Regions from separate parts of the Bacillus paramycoides genome, predicted to be linked through region 2. Evidence: riboswitches for the same ligand, from Rfam matches in the RefSeq annotation. Region 2 holds a riboswitch; the other holds the start of a gene.
The links. A riboswitch is a leader RNA that binds a small molecule or an ion and turns the genes downstream of it on or off. The one in region 2 is predicted to bind S-adenosylmethionine.

Region 1 (8,184 bases), 2.0 Mb from region 2:
CACTTTATAGTAATCAATATGCACACTCGAAATGAAATTCGAGTCGATTTCTTCGCACATAACAATAGGGCCGAATTTTGTATATTCTTCAAGCTTTTCCTTACTATTTGCCCGCGAACATATAATAACCCCATCAAGTTTTTTCATTTTTAACATATTTAAAATTTCTAATTCCCTTTTCTCACTATAATTCGTCTGACAAAGCATCATATTATAATTATTCTTTGCTGTTTCCTTTGATATCCCCTCGATAATAGCGCTATAATATTGATCATTTACGTGCGGTAATAACACGCCAATTACATTCGTTTTTCCTTTCACTAAATGAATTGCATTCACATTTTGCGTATAATTTAATTCTTCTATAATTGCTAAAATTTCTTTTCGTTTCTGTTCATTCACATATGGATGATTATTTAGTACACGTGAAACAGTTGAAACAGATACCCCAGCAAGCTCAGCAATCTTCCTTATATTCGTCATCTCATTTTCCCCTTCCCTGTAAAAATTCTCCCTTGACCTGGTAAGCTTTCCACAATATATCCTTTCCTAGCAAATACTTTTTGAAAGGATATACAACTATGCTTCGACTCAAATTAGAATATATATTTTTCATTGGCGGTCTACTCATTCTCGCCATCGGCATTAATATGATGACGACAATTACTTCCTTTGGACTTAGCCCTTATGATTCCTTCTTTATTGCACTATATCAAAATTTCGGGATAAGTATTGGTTTTTGGATTTTCATGATTAACTTTGCTTTTACCCTTATCGTACTCTTTTGGAATAAAAAACAAATTACAATTGGTACAATTGTAACAATGGTTCTTATTTCTCTTTTTGTTGATTGGATTGGTTCCATTACAACTATTATGGACGCTATCCGTTCTCTTCCAAAATATATAACACTTGTTTGTGGAAATCTATTCATTGGAGCCGGTATTGGCCTTTACGTCTCTACAAATCTTTGCGCAGCACCTCAAGAAGCTTTCGTTTTAACAGTTGCTGAGAAAAAGAAATGGACATTTAGAAGAACGGAAATTTCGTTAGCATTCTTATTTTTAACATTAAGCTTCTTATTAGATGGACCTATCTATTTTGGAACAATCATTTTATCCTTTACAACAGGCTGGATTATCCAAGCATTTATTCAAGTTGGTACGAAGATTTTAAATAGAAAAGGGCCTATTAAGCAAGCTGCTTAATAGGCCCTTTCTGTTTTATGATACGAGATGCTACTTAGCATCCCCTTCAATTCGATAGTTTGCTTTCAAACAATCTATTTCTTCATACGATTGCAATGTATGTAGAATATAATCATAATCAGCAAGAGACGCACGATGCGTTACAATTACAATTTCAGCCTTTCCTTTCTCTTCAAGTGGCATTTGAATAATCTTTTCAAAGCTAACGCCACGCTCAGAGAATAACGAAGTAATTTTTGCAAATACACCAATTTCATCTTTCACATGAAGTCTTAAAAATTTCTTCACAACAATTTCGTCTGGCTCTTTTAATACTTTTTGATATTGCGGGACTACAGCACTATTTCCTGTTACCCCTAATCTAATATTTTGCATTACAGCTACTAAATCGGAAACAACAGCTGTTGCTGTTGGTAAACTTCCTGCACCTGGTCCATAAAACATCGTTTCTCCGACCGCTTCCCCATACACATATACAGCGTTATATTCGTTTTGTACGGCCGCAAGAGGATGTGTATTTGGAAGTAGTGTCGGTTCAACTGTAACCTCTAATTTTTCACCATCTCGCTTCGCAAGGCCGATTAATTTAATCGTGTATCCTAAACTCTTACTGTATTCAATATCTTCTTCTGTAATAGAAGTAATTCCTTTTACCTTCACATCTCCAAGCTCTACATTTGTAGAGAAACCAAGGGTAGCCAAAATCGTCATTTTTCTTGCTGCGTCTAAACCTTCTACATCTGATGTTGGATCTGCTTCTGCAAATCCAAGTTGCTGGGCTTCTTTTAACACGTCGTTATATGCTCTCCCTTCATCTGACATTTTCGTCAAAATAAAATTTGTCGTTCCATTTACAATTCCCATTACTTTCGTAATAAGATCTGAAGAAAGTCCCTCTACGATACTTCGTAAAATCGGAATTCCTCCGGCTACACTTGCTTCATAAAACAAATCTGCTTTATTATCTTTTGCTACCGCTAAGAGTTCCGCTCCATGTAACGCCATTAAATCTTTATTGGCAGTCACAACATGCTTCCCGCTTTGTAAAGCTTGTAAAATATATGATTTTGCATCATCAATGCCACCCATCACTTCGATGACAACATCAATATTTGGATTATCTAAAATTTCATTTGCATTTTGCGTTAATAGAGTAGAAGGTACCTCTACTTCTCTCTCTTTTTCAATATTTTGTACTAGTACTTTCTTTACTTTTACAGGACAACCTACTTGGTGTATGAGTCGCTCTTGATGATCTGTAATGATACGAACTACACCGCTACCAACTGTCCCAAGACCTAATAAACCAACTTGAATTTCTTTCATAATACTGTCCACCCCTCAAAAATTGTGTTTAGATGAAATTATATGAGTAAAAAATCTGAAAAACAATGTTTTTAGAACATTCGGAAAAATATAAGTTAACCATTGCAAAGAAAACGTTGCCACGTGTTACACAATCTTTTTTTATAATACATAAGGGGTTTCTTGATACACGTAATAATTTAGCCAATTAGAGAATAATAGATTTCCATGGCTTCTCCACCTTACAAGCGGTTTCTCATTTGGATTATCATGCTTAAAATAATTTTTCGGCACATCAATATTTAACCCTTTGTCACGATCTCGTTCGTATTCTTGCTTTAACGTATCACAACTATATTCACTATGACCGAGCGCAAACACTTGTCTTCCTTCTTGCCCAATAACAAGATGAACACCCGCTTCCTCAGAGTTTGCTAATAACGTTAACTCTTTCACTTCTCCAATGTCACTCTCTCGTACTTCCGTATGACGAGAATGCGGGGCAAAAAATAACTCATCAAACCCTTGTAACAATTTCACATGTTGCTCACGAACTTCATGTTCAAATACACCAAACATTTTCTCCTCAAGAGGATACTTTGGAACACCATAATGATGATACAAACCAGCCTGTGCCCCCCAGCAAATATGAAGCGTAGATGTTACGTTCTTTTTTGAATACTCCATAATACGTTTAAGCTCTTCCCAATAATCTACCTCTTCAAAAGAAAGGGTTTCAACTGGTGCTCCTGTAATAATCAGTCCATCAAATTTCTCATTCTCAATATCACGGAATGTCTTATAAAAACTCGTTAAATGTTCCTGTGCTACATTACGGGATAAATGTGATTCCATATGAAGTAAATGAACATCTAATTGCAACGGTGTATTGCCAATTAAACGAAGTAATTGCGCTTCTGTTTCTTGCTTTGTAGGCATTAAATTTAATATAGCAATTTTCAAGGCCCGTATATCTTGTGTCTCTGCTCGCTCCTTCGTCATTACAAAAATATTTTCCTCCTGCAACACTTTGCGAGCCGGTAAATCTTTATCAATTATGATCGGCATGTTGTTTGCCTCCGACTAACGCTGCTTCTAAATCGGCAATAATATCCGAAACATCTTCTATACCAACCGATAAACGAATTAAATCTGATGTAACGCCAGCTAAACGTTGATCTTCAGCACTTAATTGTCTATGCGTTGTACTAGCGGGATGTATAACGCAAGTTCGCGCATCAGCTACATGCGTTACGAGAGTTGCTAGTTTTACATTTGCGATAAATTCTTTCGCTGCTTCTAATCCTCCCTTAATGCCGAATGTTAAAACCCCACTAGCACCTTTCTTCAAATACTTTTGTGCTAACGAATAATTTTCATTACTATCTAACCCTGGATAATTCACCCATTCAATACGATCATGGTTAGCAAGCCACTTAGCAACTGCAAGAGCATTTTCACTATGACGCTCCATTCGTAAATGCAGTGTTTCTAAACCGATATTGCTAATATAGGCATTGAATGGGCTCATACAGTTTCCGTAGTCTCTTAATAATTGAACACGTGCCTTCACAATATAAGCTGCTGCACCAAAATTTTGAACGTAACTTACGCCGTGATAACTTGGATCCGGTTCAACTAGTTCAGGATATTTCCCATTTTTCCAATCGAAGTTCCCTCCGTCAATGACAATGCCGCCTAACGAACTCGCATGACCATCAATATATTTCGTCGTAGAATGAACGATAATATTTGCTCCATGTTCAAATGCTTGGCATAAATAAGGAGTTGCTAATGTATTATCCACGATAAAAGGCACTTCCAACTCTTTCGCTGCATCTGAAAGTTCTTTGAAATTTAAAACGTTCATCGCTGGATTTCCTAGCGATTCTGCATAAACGAGTTTCGTCTTATCATTAGCAAGGGCCACAATTTCATCAGCAGTTAAATTCGGATTAAAGAATGTAACATCAATACCAAGCTTACGCAAACTCACTCCAAATAAATTAAATGTCCCGCCATAAACTGTGGAAGAACAAAGCAAGTGGTCTCCGCTACTACAAATATTTAAAACAGCAAGCATAATAGCAGCCTGCCCAGAAGCCGTTGCAACAGCTCCTACACCACCCTCTAAATCCGCTAGCTTTTGCTCAAATGCAGCTAAAGTAGGGTTTCCAATACGCGTATATATATACCCTTCCGCCTCTAAGTTAAATAAGGCTGCTAAATCATCCGAAGTATCGTATTTATACGTTGTACTTTGATAAAGCGGTAAAACACGCGGTTCACCATTCTTTGGCGTATAGCCACCTTGCACACAAATTGTCCCTTTTCCCCATGATTCTCCCATCTCTCATTCTCCTTTCTTTTTATACAAAATAAAAAACTGCTCCTTTCCTGAAAACAAGAAAGGAGCAGTTTGAAAACACGCTCTAAAGGCTCTTTCTTATCTTTCAGGATTATTACCTGCAGGATTTGGCACAATTCCGTTATACGGCTGTTGCCAAGGTTTCATCGGGCCTGTCCCTCCACCTTTTCTTGATAAGACTATGCAATTACCGTTGATTTTATAGCAATAATTTCCTAATGTCAATCAGTTTGTCTGAATGTTCTAAATTAATTACGAAGAATTTAACATGCATAACAAAAGAAATATATTCCATATCTATGTGAAAAAGACCTTTCAAAACCCCTGATTACTATATAGAATTAAATAAGTAGTTTAACGTATACATTTCAAATTCTCACGAGACCTCAATATATTGAATAAGTCACCCTCTCAAAAAAATACTATACATATTCATTTAAAAGTAGCATATTTAATCCTTTTAACATTACAACTTACATAACGGAGGTATAACATGACAAACACAAAGGACATGCACTATATACTCGTCCTATACGGCACTCTTTTAGGCTCTATAGTAGGAGCAACAGTCTGGTTATTTTTAGTTACAATAAATATCGGCATTCACTTTATTTGGGAGTACTTACCTACTATTTTCGCTTCTCCCCCTTACTACACTATTTGCGTCACAACTATCGGTGGTATTCTCGTTGGTTTAACTCAAAAGTATTTCGGCACATATCCACGTCTTATGCCAGAAGTGATGGGTGAATACAAAGAAACAGGTAGAATTGAATACCGCTTTGTACATAAAGCTACTTTAACTGCGATTATCGTTTTAATCTTTGGAGCTAGCTTAGGTCCTGAAGCAGCACTTGTTGGCATTATTGGTGGACTTTGTACATGGGTAGGGGATCGTTTTACATTCGCCTTAAAGGGAATGAATGAACTAACAGAGGTTGGAATTGGTGCTACTTTAAGTGTAATTTTTAATGCGCCGCTATTCGGTTATTTAGCTCCAAATGAAAATGAGGGTGACCAAATTAATGAATTTTCTAAAGGACAAAAAGCAATTGTATATTTAGCTACTACTTTCGCTGGTTTTTCCATTTATTTATTACTTAGTAAATTCGATAATCGCGGATCCTTTATCGTTGATTTCGGAGAAGGTTCTCTTTCTCTTAACGAATGGATTGCCTTTCTACCACTTGCTAGTATCGGTGCTATAGTTGGATTCTTTTATTTCAAATTAGAATTCACATTAGAGAAATTAATCCATCCCTTAAAAGAATATAAACTAGCACTTGGAATTATTGGTGGTATTTTATTAGGAATTACAGGAACGTTTCTCCCGTACACGTTATTTTCAGGAGAACATCAATTAAAAGATTTAGTCGTGGAATGGAGCCATTTATCCTTCTGGGTACTACTTCTTTCAGGTGTTTTAAAATTATGTATTACTGCCGTTTGTTTAAATACAGGTTGGCGCGGCGGGCATATTTTCCCCATTATATTTGCTGGATCTAGTATTGGATATGCGATAGCGTCCATTATCCCGATAGATCCAATCGCTTCGGTAGCCATCGTCACGACAGCAATTTCAAGCTATGCATTAAGAAAACCAATTGCTATAACCTTACTACTACTCATGTTTTTCCCGCTCAATTTACTATTACCAATGCTTGGAGCGGCAGCGATTGGTAATACATTTCCACTTCCTAAAAACAGCGAAGCTACAAACGCATAAAAATAGGCAGTAGGGACAAAAGTTCCACTGCCTATTTTTATTACACATGCTGCTTCAACAGTGCATATAATTCTTCAAAATTTTGCACTTCATATGTTGGCATAATCTCGCTATGATTTGATTTCTTTTCTGGATTAAACCAACAAGTATCAATTCCCGCTACATATCCACCTTTAATATCAGCGCTTAACGAATCCCCAATAATGAGCCCTTCTTCAGGAGAAAAATTAGGAATTCGCTCAAAAACATAATCAAAATACTCCTTCATTGGCTTTTGATAACCTGTATCTTCAGAAACAAAAATATCTTTAAACATTGAATGTAATCCTGCATTACGCAAACGTTTATCTTGCGTTTTAGAAACACCGTTTGTCACTATATATAAATCATACTCTCCTTGAATTTGATTTATAAATTCAAATGCACCTTGTATGAGGTGATTCCCTTCCTCTAAGTAGTTGCGATAATTATATTCGAATAATATCCCATCTACTTCTTCCCCGTATTCTTTAAACAAAATCGAAAATCGTGTATTTACGACTTCATCACGATTTATTTCACCTTCTTCAAAAGCGGTCCAAAGACTTTTATTAATTTTTTTATATTGCGCTTCAATCTCGCTAGTTAGAGACATCCCTTTCTCTTCAAAAAGCATACGTAACGCCGTTTTTTCCGCCTTTTGAAAATCTAACAATGTATCATCTACATCAAATAATAGTGTTTTGTATTTTTTCATAAACCCCTCACACTCTCTTTTCTACAAAAACAAATTTAAGTAAATCGTATCATTCTTTCTTGTAAAAATAATAGGAGATATCTCATACTAAGTATGAGGTGAAAATATGAAAGTCAGCAAAAATAGCGAAGAAATCTCTCATTACATACAAACTTACAACTTCCATACTCTCTTTTCTTTTGACATCTTACCGTATGCTGAACTACATTCCTTTCAGGAGAGAGAAAAGATATGTAATGAAGGGGTTCATGTTCCTTATCTTTATTACTTAATTTCCGGGAAAGCAAAAATATATATGAGTCACAAAAACGGAAAGATCTCCTTAATTAACTTTATTCAAGCACCTTCGTTCATTGGGGAATTAGGATTAATTGGCGTGGAATCCGTCACGAAAACGGTGGAAGTAATCGAAGATTGTATATGCTTAGCGCTTCCTCTTAAAGATTGTCAGCATCTTTTGTTACAAGATGCTACCTTTCTACAGAAACTATGCAAATTTATCGGTAAAAAAACAATTACCCGAACAGAAAGTTATGCTAAAAATAATAGTTATCCATTCGAAAGCCGTTTAGCGGCATTTATTCTATTAACAGAACAAAATAACAGTTATACAGAAAAACATACCGAGGTCTCGGAATATTTAAATGTCAGCTACCGCCATCTTTTATATGTATTAAACCAATTTTGCCAACAACACTATTTAAAAAAAGACGGAAGAACCTATTACATACAAGATCGAATGCAATTGGAAAAACTGGCTGACGAACTTAAAATATAAAAAAGTAGCATTAACGCAGATCTGTTAATGCTACTTTTTTCGAGTGACGATTCTATTTTCAAT
Region 2 (8,184 bases):
AAAGGAATTACTCCACCTAAAAATTTTAAAACTGCCATCGCGATTTCCATATAACTTCCTCCTCTTTGCTGTATTAAGATGTGTTGTATATTTATGCTTTCATTATAATAAGCTTTTACATTTGCATCAATTCATTTTTATATGCAATATTTCATATTGAGGAAAAGCAACTTTTTCTGTCAGGGTAATGGTGGTACTACTCTTCTTGACAATATTTCAATCCCTACAAAAATATCAGAATTTTCTAAATTCAAAAGGTTATGAACGAAACAACCTCGAATAATTGTAATAAACATACATAAGGAGGTTGATCTATTTTGTTTCGTTCTTTTACAAATGGTTGCGTCGCCTTAGTGCAACGTTTCTTGCCAGAACCGTTTATTTTATCATGTTTATTAACTGTTTTTGTTATCTTCTTCGGCATGTTTGCGACTCACCAAACGCCGGTCGAGATGATCACTCATTGGGGTGATGGTATTTGGGGACTTCTCGCCTTTTCTATGCAAATGGCACTTGTACTCGTGACAGGATCTGCTTTAGCAAACGCGCCTCTTATTAAAAAAGGATTAACGAAAGCTGCAAGATTACCGAAAACGAATGGACAAGGTATTATTGCCATTTCAATCGTTAGTTTACTAGGGGCATACATAAACTGGGGATTTGGTATTGTTGTATCTGTATTATATGCAAAAGAAGTAGCAAGGCAGTTGGAAGGATTAGATTATAGACTAGCCATTGCCTCTTCCTACTCTGGATTTCTCATTTGGCATGCGGGGCTTTCTGCTTCTATTCCTCTTACGTTAGCAACTGGCGGTGAAACGTTAATTAAAACGACAGCTGGAAGTATTAAAGAAGCGATTCCAATAACAGAAACGTTATTCTCACCATACGCACTTGTACCAGTTATTATTTTTCTTGTTACAATGCCTCTCATTAATAAAGCGATGCATCCAGATGAAAAACATACGATAACTGTAAATCCTAGCGTATTCCATGAAGAAGCTGCCGCTCAAGAAGTAGGAAACAATACGTTCGCTGAAAAAATGGAAAATAGCATCATTATTACACTTTGCGTTGGCTTGTTAGGTCTTATCTATATTTTCAATTACTTTTATACGAAAGGCTTTAACCTTACGCTAGATATCGTGATTTTTATGTTATTAATTGCTGGACTTATTTTCCACCGTACTCCGATTCAATATATTCGCGCTTTTTCAGATTCTACGAAAAGTGCTTCTGGTATTTTACTTCAATTTCCGTTTTATGCAGGAATTATGGGGATGATGATTGGAGCAAATAGTGAAGGACTTTCACTTGGAGGAGCTATTTCGAATTTCTTTATTAGCATTTCAAACGAAACGACTTTCCCGCTCTTTACTTTTTTAAGTGCTGGCATCGTTAATATTTTCGTTCCATCTGGTGGCGGTCAATGGGCCGTGCAAGCACCAATTATGATTCCTGCTGGCGCTGAACTTGGTGTACCTGCAGCAAAAACAGCAATGGCAATTGCGTGGGGCGATGCTTGGACAAATTTAATTCAACCTTTCTGGGCATTACCCGCATTAGCGATAGCTGGTTTAGGTGCTCGTGACATTATGGGATTTTGCGTTGTTAACTTACTATATGCAGGATTTATCATTAGTCTATGTTTCTTATTTATTTAAACGAAAAGCTAGTTTTATACTAGCTTTCTTACATAATAAATTATTTATTTCCCATGCAATTTATCACATTCTCCCACTCTATCTCCGTAAGATGTAATGCCTCAAATGCAAAAAAATCTCCACATACTTGTTCAATTAAATGTGGATTTTTCTTAAGGAAATTCCATTGTAACGCTTTAGGGAGAAAATACGCTTCATACTCTTTACTTCCTCTTACTAACTCATCCACTTCTCTTTCACAAATTCCTCTTATTAAATAATCATTTCTTAATTGAATCTGTATTTGTTGAAACGTTTCACTACATTTCTTCAATTGGATTAAGCAATTAATATATGTACGAAAAAGTTTATTATCATAATTACAACAATTTATAATACGTTTCATTTCATTCATAACGTACGAGCCTTTTCTTCTCTTCATTAAATACAAGGACGGGATCAAATTGTTCTTTATATAAATTAAGTACCGTAACTGAATGATCTGTTTCTTGTAACCCTTTTTGCACATGCTTTAAAATCGCTGCGTTAAAACTTGAAGGACTAGGATGAGCGTATACAATTAATACATTCACTACAAAACAACTCCCTCTATAAGTTAAAGTTTCCCCTTCTTTAACATCTGCTCTACAATTTGCATGTTTTTCGAACTTTGTAATAAACGATTTAATACGGTAAGTAACTCTTCCTTTTCTAAATCTTTCAGTTTCTCTTTCACTGTACTCTCACCAGCACCTTGAATATCATAAACAACTGCCGCCATATGCTTACAATAGTTTTCATATGGACATTCGCAGCTACTTTCTGTAAAGTCTTCAAGATCAATAATCACTTCATAGTTTCCTGCATTTCCAGTAACGAAAGCAAATATTTTCTTGCCTTGTATTTCAACATCATCTACATGTCCTTCTTCATAATATTCATACCCTTGATCCATAATGTACTTAGGAATCCATTTTGTTATATCATGTAATAAGTAAGCGTACATAATAGCACCTCTTCCTTTAATTCCCTTTTGACTTCCACAACCCCTGCATGTTATTCTAATAACTGTCAAATAGCAAGCCTATATGACAAAACGACTGACACCTATTCGGCGAAGGTGTCTCTTTTCATTTGCAGCCGATATGAATTGCCTCTTTCAGGCATATTCAATCTTTGACACTACACACTCAACACCATTCCCTGTATCAGGCTGCTTAAGCAGTCTTTTACTCTACATACTTCAAAAAAAAGAGAGCTTAGCTCCCTTTTCTCGCCTTATAAAATACCCCTTTTTCAGTATAGAGATATTCATCAGCTAATGTGATTTTCCCATCCAGTTTCAGTTCATCTAATAGTCTTGATAAATAAAATTGATGTAACATCTTTTTCGTGAATTTTCCTTCATGATGCGAAACGATATGTTCTTGAATATCTAACAATGATATTGGCTTATCTTGCTCTATCATATATTCATAAACTGTACTACGCAGTTTTACGTATTTTTCGAGTGTCACAGTACTTCGCAACCCCTTTCTTCTTAATATAAATTTTCGTAATCGGTTTTTTTGCAATAAAAAAACCTCTCCGATAAGAAGAAGTTACGTATATATCTTCGTCTTATCTCCCAGAACAAATTTGTTCTGCTGGAATTAGCACCTGCATCGCGGTTGCTGGGTTTCATCGGGCCAGTCCCTCCACCTCTCTGGATAAGAAAATATTCACTTAATTCTTACTATACGTAATTTCATTTTAATTGTCAAACAAATATAACAAATTATATTTTGCTTCTTACTGTTCATACTATACATATATGAACATGCAAGGAGGATTATGAAATGCACGAAAATGCTCGCGGATATGTACAAGATTCTTTTCAATCATTACAAGAAGCAAAACATTGTTTAGAAGCAGCACTACAAACTGTTGAAAAAGACTTTAATCGCGCACGTATTGAACAATCTCTTTATGCGATCGAACAAGCTATTCAACGCTGTGATTACACCGTTCACATTTTAGAACAAGATTGAAAAAACTTCCCATCATAAGGTGGGAAGTTTTTTCAAATGGCATACTTCATAATTATTGCCGTTATGATTAAAAAATATACAGAATTAGCAATTTCTAAAACCCCTACTTTTATAATAGAAATCTTTTTACCGTACAACATAATTGCTCGAATGACACTCGGTATAAAAATAAGGGAGCACCAGGGATTAATAGCAAATACAATGATTGTTAATAGAATATGATAACCCCATGATATAAGGCGATACTTCGGATTATTTTTCTCGCGTATCATCGTTTTCACATAAAACGTACTTCCTAAAAAATATAAAAATGAAATAAGCGCAATAAATAATGCTGTTTTATCTATAAGTTTCATTGAAAAATAATAACTAACTAAACCACCAATACAGAAAACAATAATTGCACTGATGTCATTTAGTAATGCTCTTTCATTTTTTTGACGAGCGTAATACATATTTACTATAAATAATGGGATCATGAATACTACGAATAAAAGAATGCGCCATTCATATAATAGAGAAATCATCCCAAATATAAATGCGATGATAAAATATACAATTGCAGCATGTAAATACTTTTTTTTTCGTCTTTGCTTTATGTACGTAAGAAATGGATACGTAGCTAAATAGATAAAGAACCAAGCTAAAAACAACGGAACATGATACATAGTAGGTTTCCCAAGTATGACACTTAATAGAAATGGTATAACGAGCATAGCCCATGCACCGTGTTGCTTCGGAATAACTAACTTCATTAACTATACACCTCCTCTTCGAAAACATTTCTCACCTACTATTATACAAATAATCTTATATAATAACGGAAGTATATTGGATCAATTTTTTGACAATAAAAAATGCTCCTTACAATATGTAAGAAGCATGAAAGAGGCAAACGAATATGTAAGTCGCGACCCTACCTTATATGAGTATGCTTTTCTATGCCATGTTATGCTTATCTAATATGCCATATTTCTTTTTGAATCTCGTAAGAATCGTAATCCAAGACGTACTAAATAATAGTAAGAAAATAACATTTGAAATCGCATGGCTCAAATCGAAATAAAAACTTGCGATATAATACGAAATAACAGCTTCCCACGTTGCCTCACGTATAAACCCGAGAAGCCCCCATAAGTTCATAATCCAGCCAAATAAAAATCCAACAAACAATCCGTATAGAAGTCTTCCCCATAGCTTTTTCATTAAAAATGTATTACGTAATAATCCAGCTATAAAACCAATCATGCCCCAAGAAAACATTTGCCACGGCGTCCACGGACCTTGTCCTAAAAAAATGTTAGATACGATGGCCGCTGTTGCCCCGATCATAAAACCAGTTTCACTCCCAAACACAATCGCAGAAACGATAATGACAAAAGAAGTCGGCTGTACACTTGGTAAAAGAGAAAATGGTACGCGGCTAACTGCTGCAATTGCTGCTAACACAGCAACGAGAACAATTTCACGTGAAACAAACGCCTTTCTTTCAAAACGAATATAGAACGGTAACATAATAACAACTAATAAAAACAAACTACTTAACATGTAATAACCGTCCATGATAAGTGTCGTAAAGAGTAATGTGCCTATTATTACTGCAAAAATACATATTATGAATGCAACATATCGTTTGGACACGCTTCGTACACATCCTCCCACGTTAATGCATATGGCAACTCTTTTCGAATGAATCGATTAATAGATGTTGTATAAAAGAAGTTACCACTAAAAAATTCTTTCGGTGCATCATTCATAATAACTGCTCCGTCAAATAACATCATACATTGATCAACGTATTTCGCTGCAAACTCAATATCATGCGTTGCCATTACAATTGTTGTACCTTCTTTTTGCAACTTCCTAAATAGCTCTCCTACTCGTTCTTTCTTCCATGGATCTAATCCCTTTGTCGGTTCATCAAGTAATAATAAAGTCGGCTTTGATAATAACGTTGTACATAACGCGAGTAATTGTTGTTCTCCCCCGCTACAATCATGCGGGTGGCGTTCTTTAAGCGAATATAACCAAAATTGTTTTAGCACATCTTCTGCTATTTCTTTTCCTCGTTCTCCGTATAATTCACGTGCACGTTCATACACCTCATCCCACACTGTATCAAATGTAAAATGATAATATGGATGCTGCGATACATACCCAATACTTTTAAATCGTTCTTTCGAATCAATTTTATGTATCACTTTCCCATTCCACTTTACTTTCCCTCTTCTCGCTTTTTGCAATCCAGCTAAAAGCGTTAACAGTGTAGACTTACCTGTACCATTTTTCCCAACGAGAGCTGCCCATTTTCCTTTTTCAATCGATACAGTTAAATCTCGTAAAATAAGTGGACTATTTTTTTCATATTGGAACGAAATATGCTCTGCACTTAAAATAACTTCGTGCTTTTCACTTTGTGCTATTGGCTCATTCACATATGATATCTCTGAAAAATTATTCAGTTTCATTTGCGCTTCTCGCACTGTAAAGGGAATATCTTTTGCATTCCACTCTAAAAACAATCTTGGAATTTGCGGAATAAATGGACGGAATTTTTCTACTTCCCACATGTTCGCGATAACCGTTTTAGGATTTCCATCATACACGATTTGACCATTATTCATACAAATAACGCGCGTAGCAAGTGGGATCACTTCATCTAAACGATGTTCACTTAACACAATCGTAATGCCAAGTTCTTCGTTAATACGTTTTAACAATCCTAAAAACTCTTTCGCAGCAATGGGATCTAACTGCGCCGTCGGTTCATCTAATAATAATAATTTCGGCTGCATAACTAATACCGCAGCTAAATTGACAAGCTGCTTTTGCCCGCCAGATAACGTATGAACAGATTGGTGCAATAAATCTTGAAATCCTAAGAAGCTAATAAGCTCTGCTATTCGTTTTTGAATAATATGTGATGGTAATCCGATATTTTCTAAAGAAAATGCTAATTCTTGAATGACCGTATCCATTACGAGCTGATTTTCTGGATTTTGAAATACCATGCCAATTTCTTGTGCAGATAATAAATCAGGTACTTCCTCTAATAAAACATCATCATAAAAAATTTCTCCTGAGCGTGTACCAATTGGAAGTAATTCCTTTTTAAAATGTTTTAATAAAGTCGTCTTCCCGGATCCTGATCCGCCGGCAAGTGTAATAAACTCTCCTTTTTGAATAGAAAGAGAAATATGCTGTAACGCATATTCGTTTTCATCAGCATATACAAATGATAAATTGTTTATTTCTGCATGCGCCACCATATCCATTCCCTTCCTTCCATTATAATTGGTAGACTAATAAACATCATAAATACACCAAACATCACTCCATCGTATTGCTGAAATAGAATAGATTCGACTTTCGGATATATGATTAACTTTCCTCCGCCATACGTACTACATATAATAGCAATTATAAATAGAATCGTTAAATAACTGAGTGTGTACCAGTCGCGTCTTTCCATTCTATACCGAATATATGTCGTACGCTTCGTTACACCAAACCCACGCGCTTGCATAGAATCAGCTGTTTGCAATGCATCTTCTAACGAACAAATTAATAATACTTGCAGCAACTGCATACCATTTTTCACCCGTTCCACTATGGAACCTGCATCTACTTGTACACCTTTTGTCTTTTGGACGAGTGTTATTTTCTGTAATCGCCTCATAAATAAAGGAACAAACCTCACTGTAATCATCGTTAACAATGCTACTTTCGGTGAAATTCTAGAAAACAAATATAAAAATTTATGACTTGAAATAATATCATTATACGAAGCAAACGTAAACATAATCGCAACTAGTAATAATCCCATTACTACTCCAAACATAATCGCCTCAAGCTTAATGCGGCTATCACCTAACCAAAATAACGTAGTTCGACCTCTATGTGTTAATAACGAATTAAATAAAATGACCATAAAAAAGAAAACAATTGTGCTCGGTAACATCTTTCTTATCTTTTCGCTATTCCCTTGCATCACATTAATTATAACGATTAATAGTATTGCCCCAATTAAAAAAAGAGGATGAAGACACATCATACATAGTATCATCACCCCGATATAATAGAAAAAATTCACAAAAGGATGTAAAGAAGCAAAACTTATTTTCATAGTCCTTTACCGAATGCCTTTCTTATTTTAATACATACACCCACTCAATTGTATCTCCTGGTTTAACTGTTACTACACCTGCACTATGGTTTGGAAACGCACCGTTCACACGATATTTCCATCCACTAGTATCTGTAATATCTTTTTCATATAAATCATTAATACCTTTTACATAAATATCACCTTTAGAGCCCATTGCATCCACATCTAAACCTGTACGTTGCAATACTTTATAAACAGTATCGCCTTCTTGTACATCCATTTTTCTCGCACCTAATAAGTACCCTTTATCACCTTTTACTGAGATCGTGACTTGTTTTGGTTTTGGTATTACTGGATCTGGCACTGGCGGTACTGGATCTGGTACCGGTGTGGGTGGCGTTGG

Region 1: linked by a shared signal. The riboswitch ahead of AAG068_RS26975 (bifunctional O-acetylhomoserine aminocarboxypropyltransferase/cysteine synthase) and the one ahead of AAG068_RS16415 (hypothetical protein) in region 2 are both predicted to bind S-adenosylmethionine.

The regions. Positions count from the first base shown of each region.
Region 1 covers NZ_CP152427.1:5,180,392-5,188,575, forward strand. Annotated here, with positions in the region: gene AAG068_RS26955 (LacI family DNA-binding transcriptional regulator) at 1-483, opposite strand, end outside; gene AAG068_RS26960 (YczE/YyaS/YitT family protein) at 582-1,208, shown strand; gene AAG068_RS26965 (homoserine dehydrogenase) at 1,239-2,534, opposite strand; gene metA (homoserine O-acetyltransferase MetA) at 2,676-3,581, opposite strand; gene AAG068_RS26975 (bifunctional O-acetylhomoserine aminocarboxypropyltransferase/cysteine synthase) at 3,565-4,863, opposite strand; SAM riboswitch class I at 4,957-5,061, opposite strand; gene AAG068_RS26980 (chloride channel protein) at 5,375-6,607, shown strand; gene AAG068_RS26985 (YjjG family noncanonical pyrimidine nucleotidase) at 6,648-7,343, opposite strand; gene AAG068_RS26990 (transcriptional regulator YeiL) at 7,450-8,121, shown strand; gene AAG068_RS26995 (FMN-dependent NADH-azoreductase) at 8,184-8,184, opposite strand, start outside.
Region 2 covers NZ_CP152427.1:3,191,659-3,199,842, forward strand. Annotated here, with positions in the region: gene AAG068_RS16395 (short-chain fatty acid transporter) at 318-1,664, shown strand; gene AAG068_RS16400 (group-specific protein) at 1,705-2,058, opposite strand; partial or broken gene AAG068_RS16405 (NAD(P)H-dependent oxidoreductase) at 2,069-2,236, opposite strand; gene AAG068_RS16410 (SWIM zinc finger family protein) at 2,260-2,649, opposite strand; gene AAG068_RS16415 (hypothetical protein) at 2,903-3,160, opposite strand; SAM riboswitch class I at 3,261-3,359, opposite strand; gene AAG068_RS16420 (hypothetical protein) at 3,482-3,673, shown strand; gene AAG068_RS16425 (YwiC-like family protein) at 3,706-4,428, opposite strand; gene AAG068_RS16430 (ECF transporter S component) at 4,613-5,314, opposite strand; gene AAG068_RS16435 (ABC transporter ATP-binding protein) at 5,287-6,948, opposite strand; gene AAG068_RS16440 (energy-coupling factor transporter transmembrane component T) at 6,921-7,799, opposite strand; gene AAG068_RS16445 (DUF4430 domain-containing protein) at 7,822-8,184, opposite strand, start outside.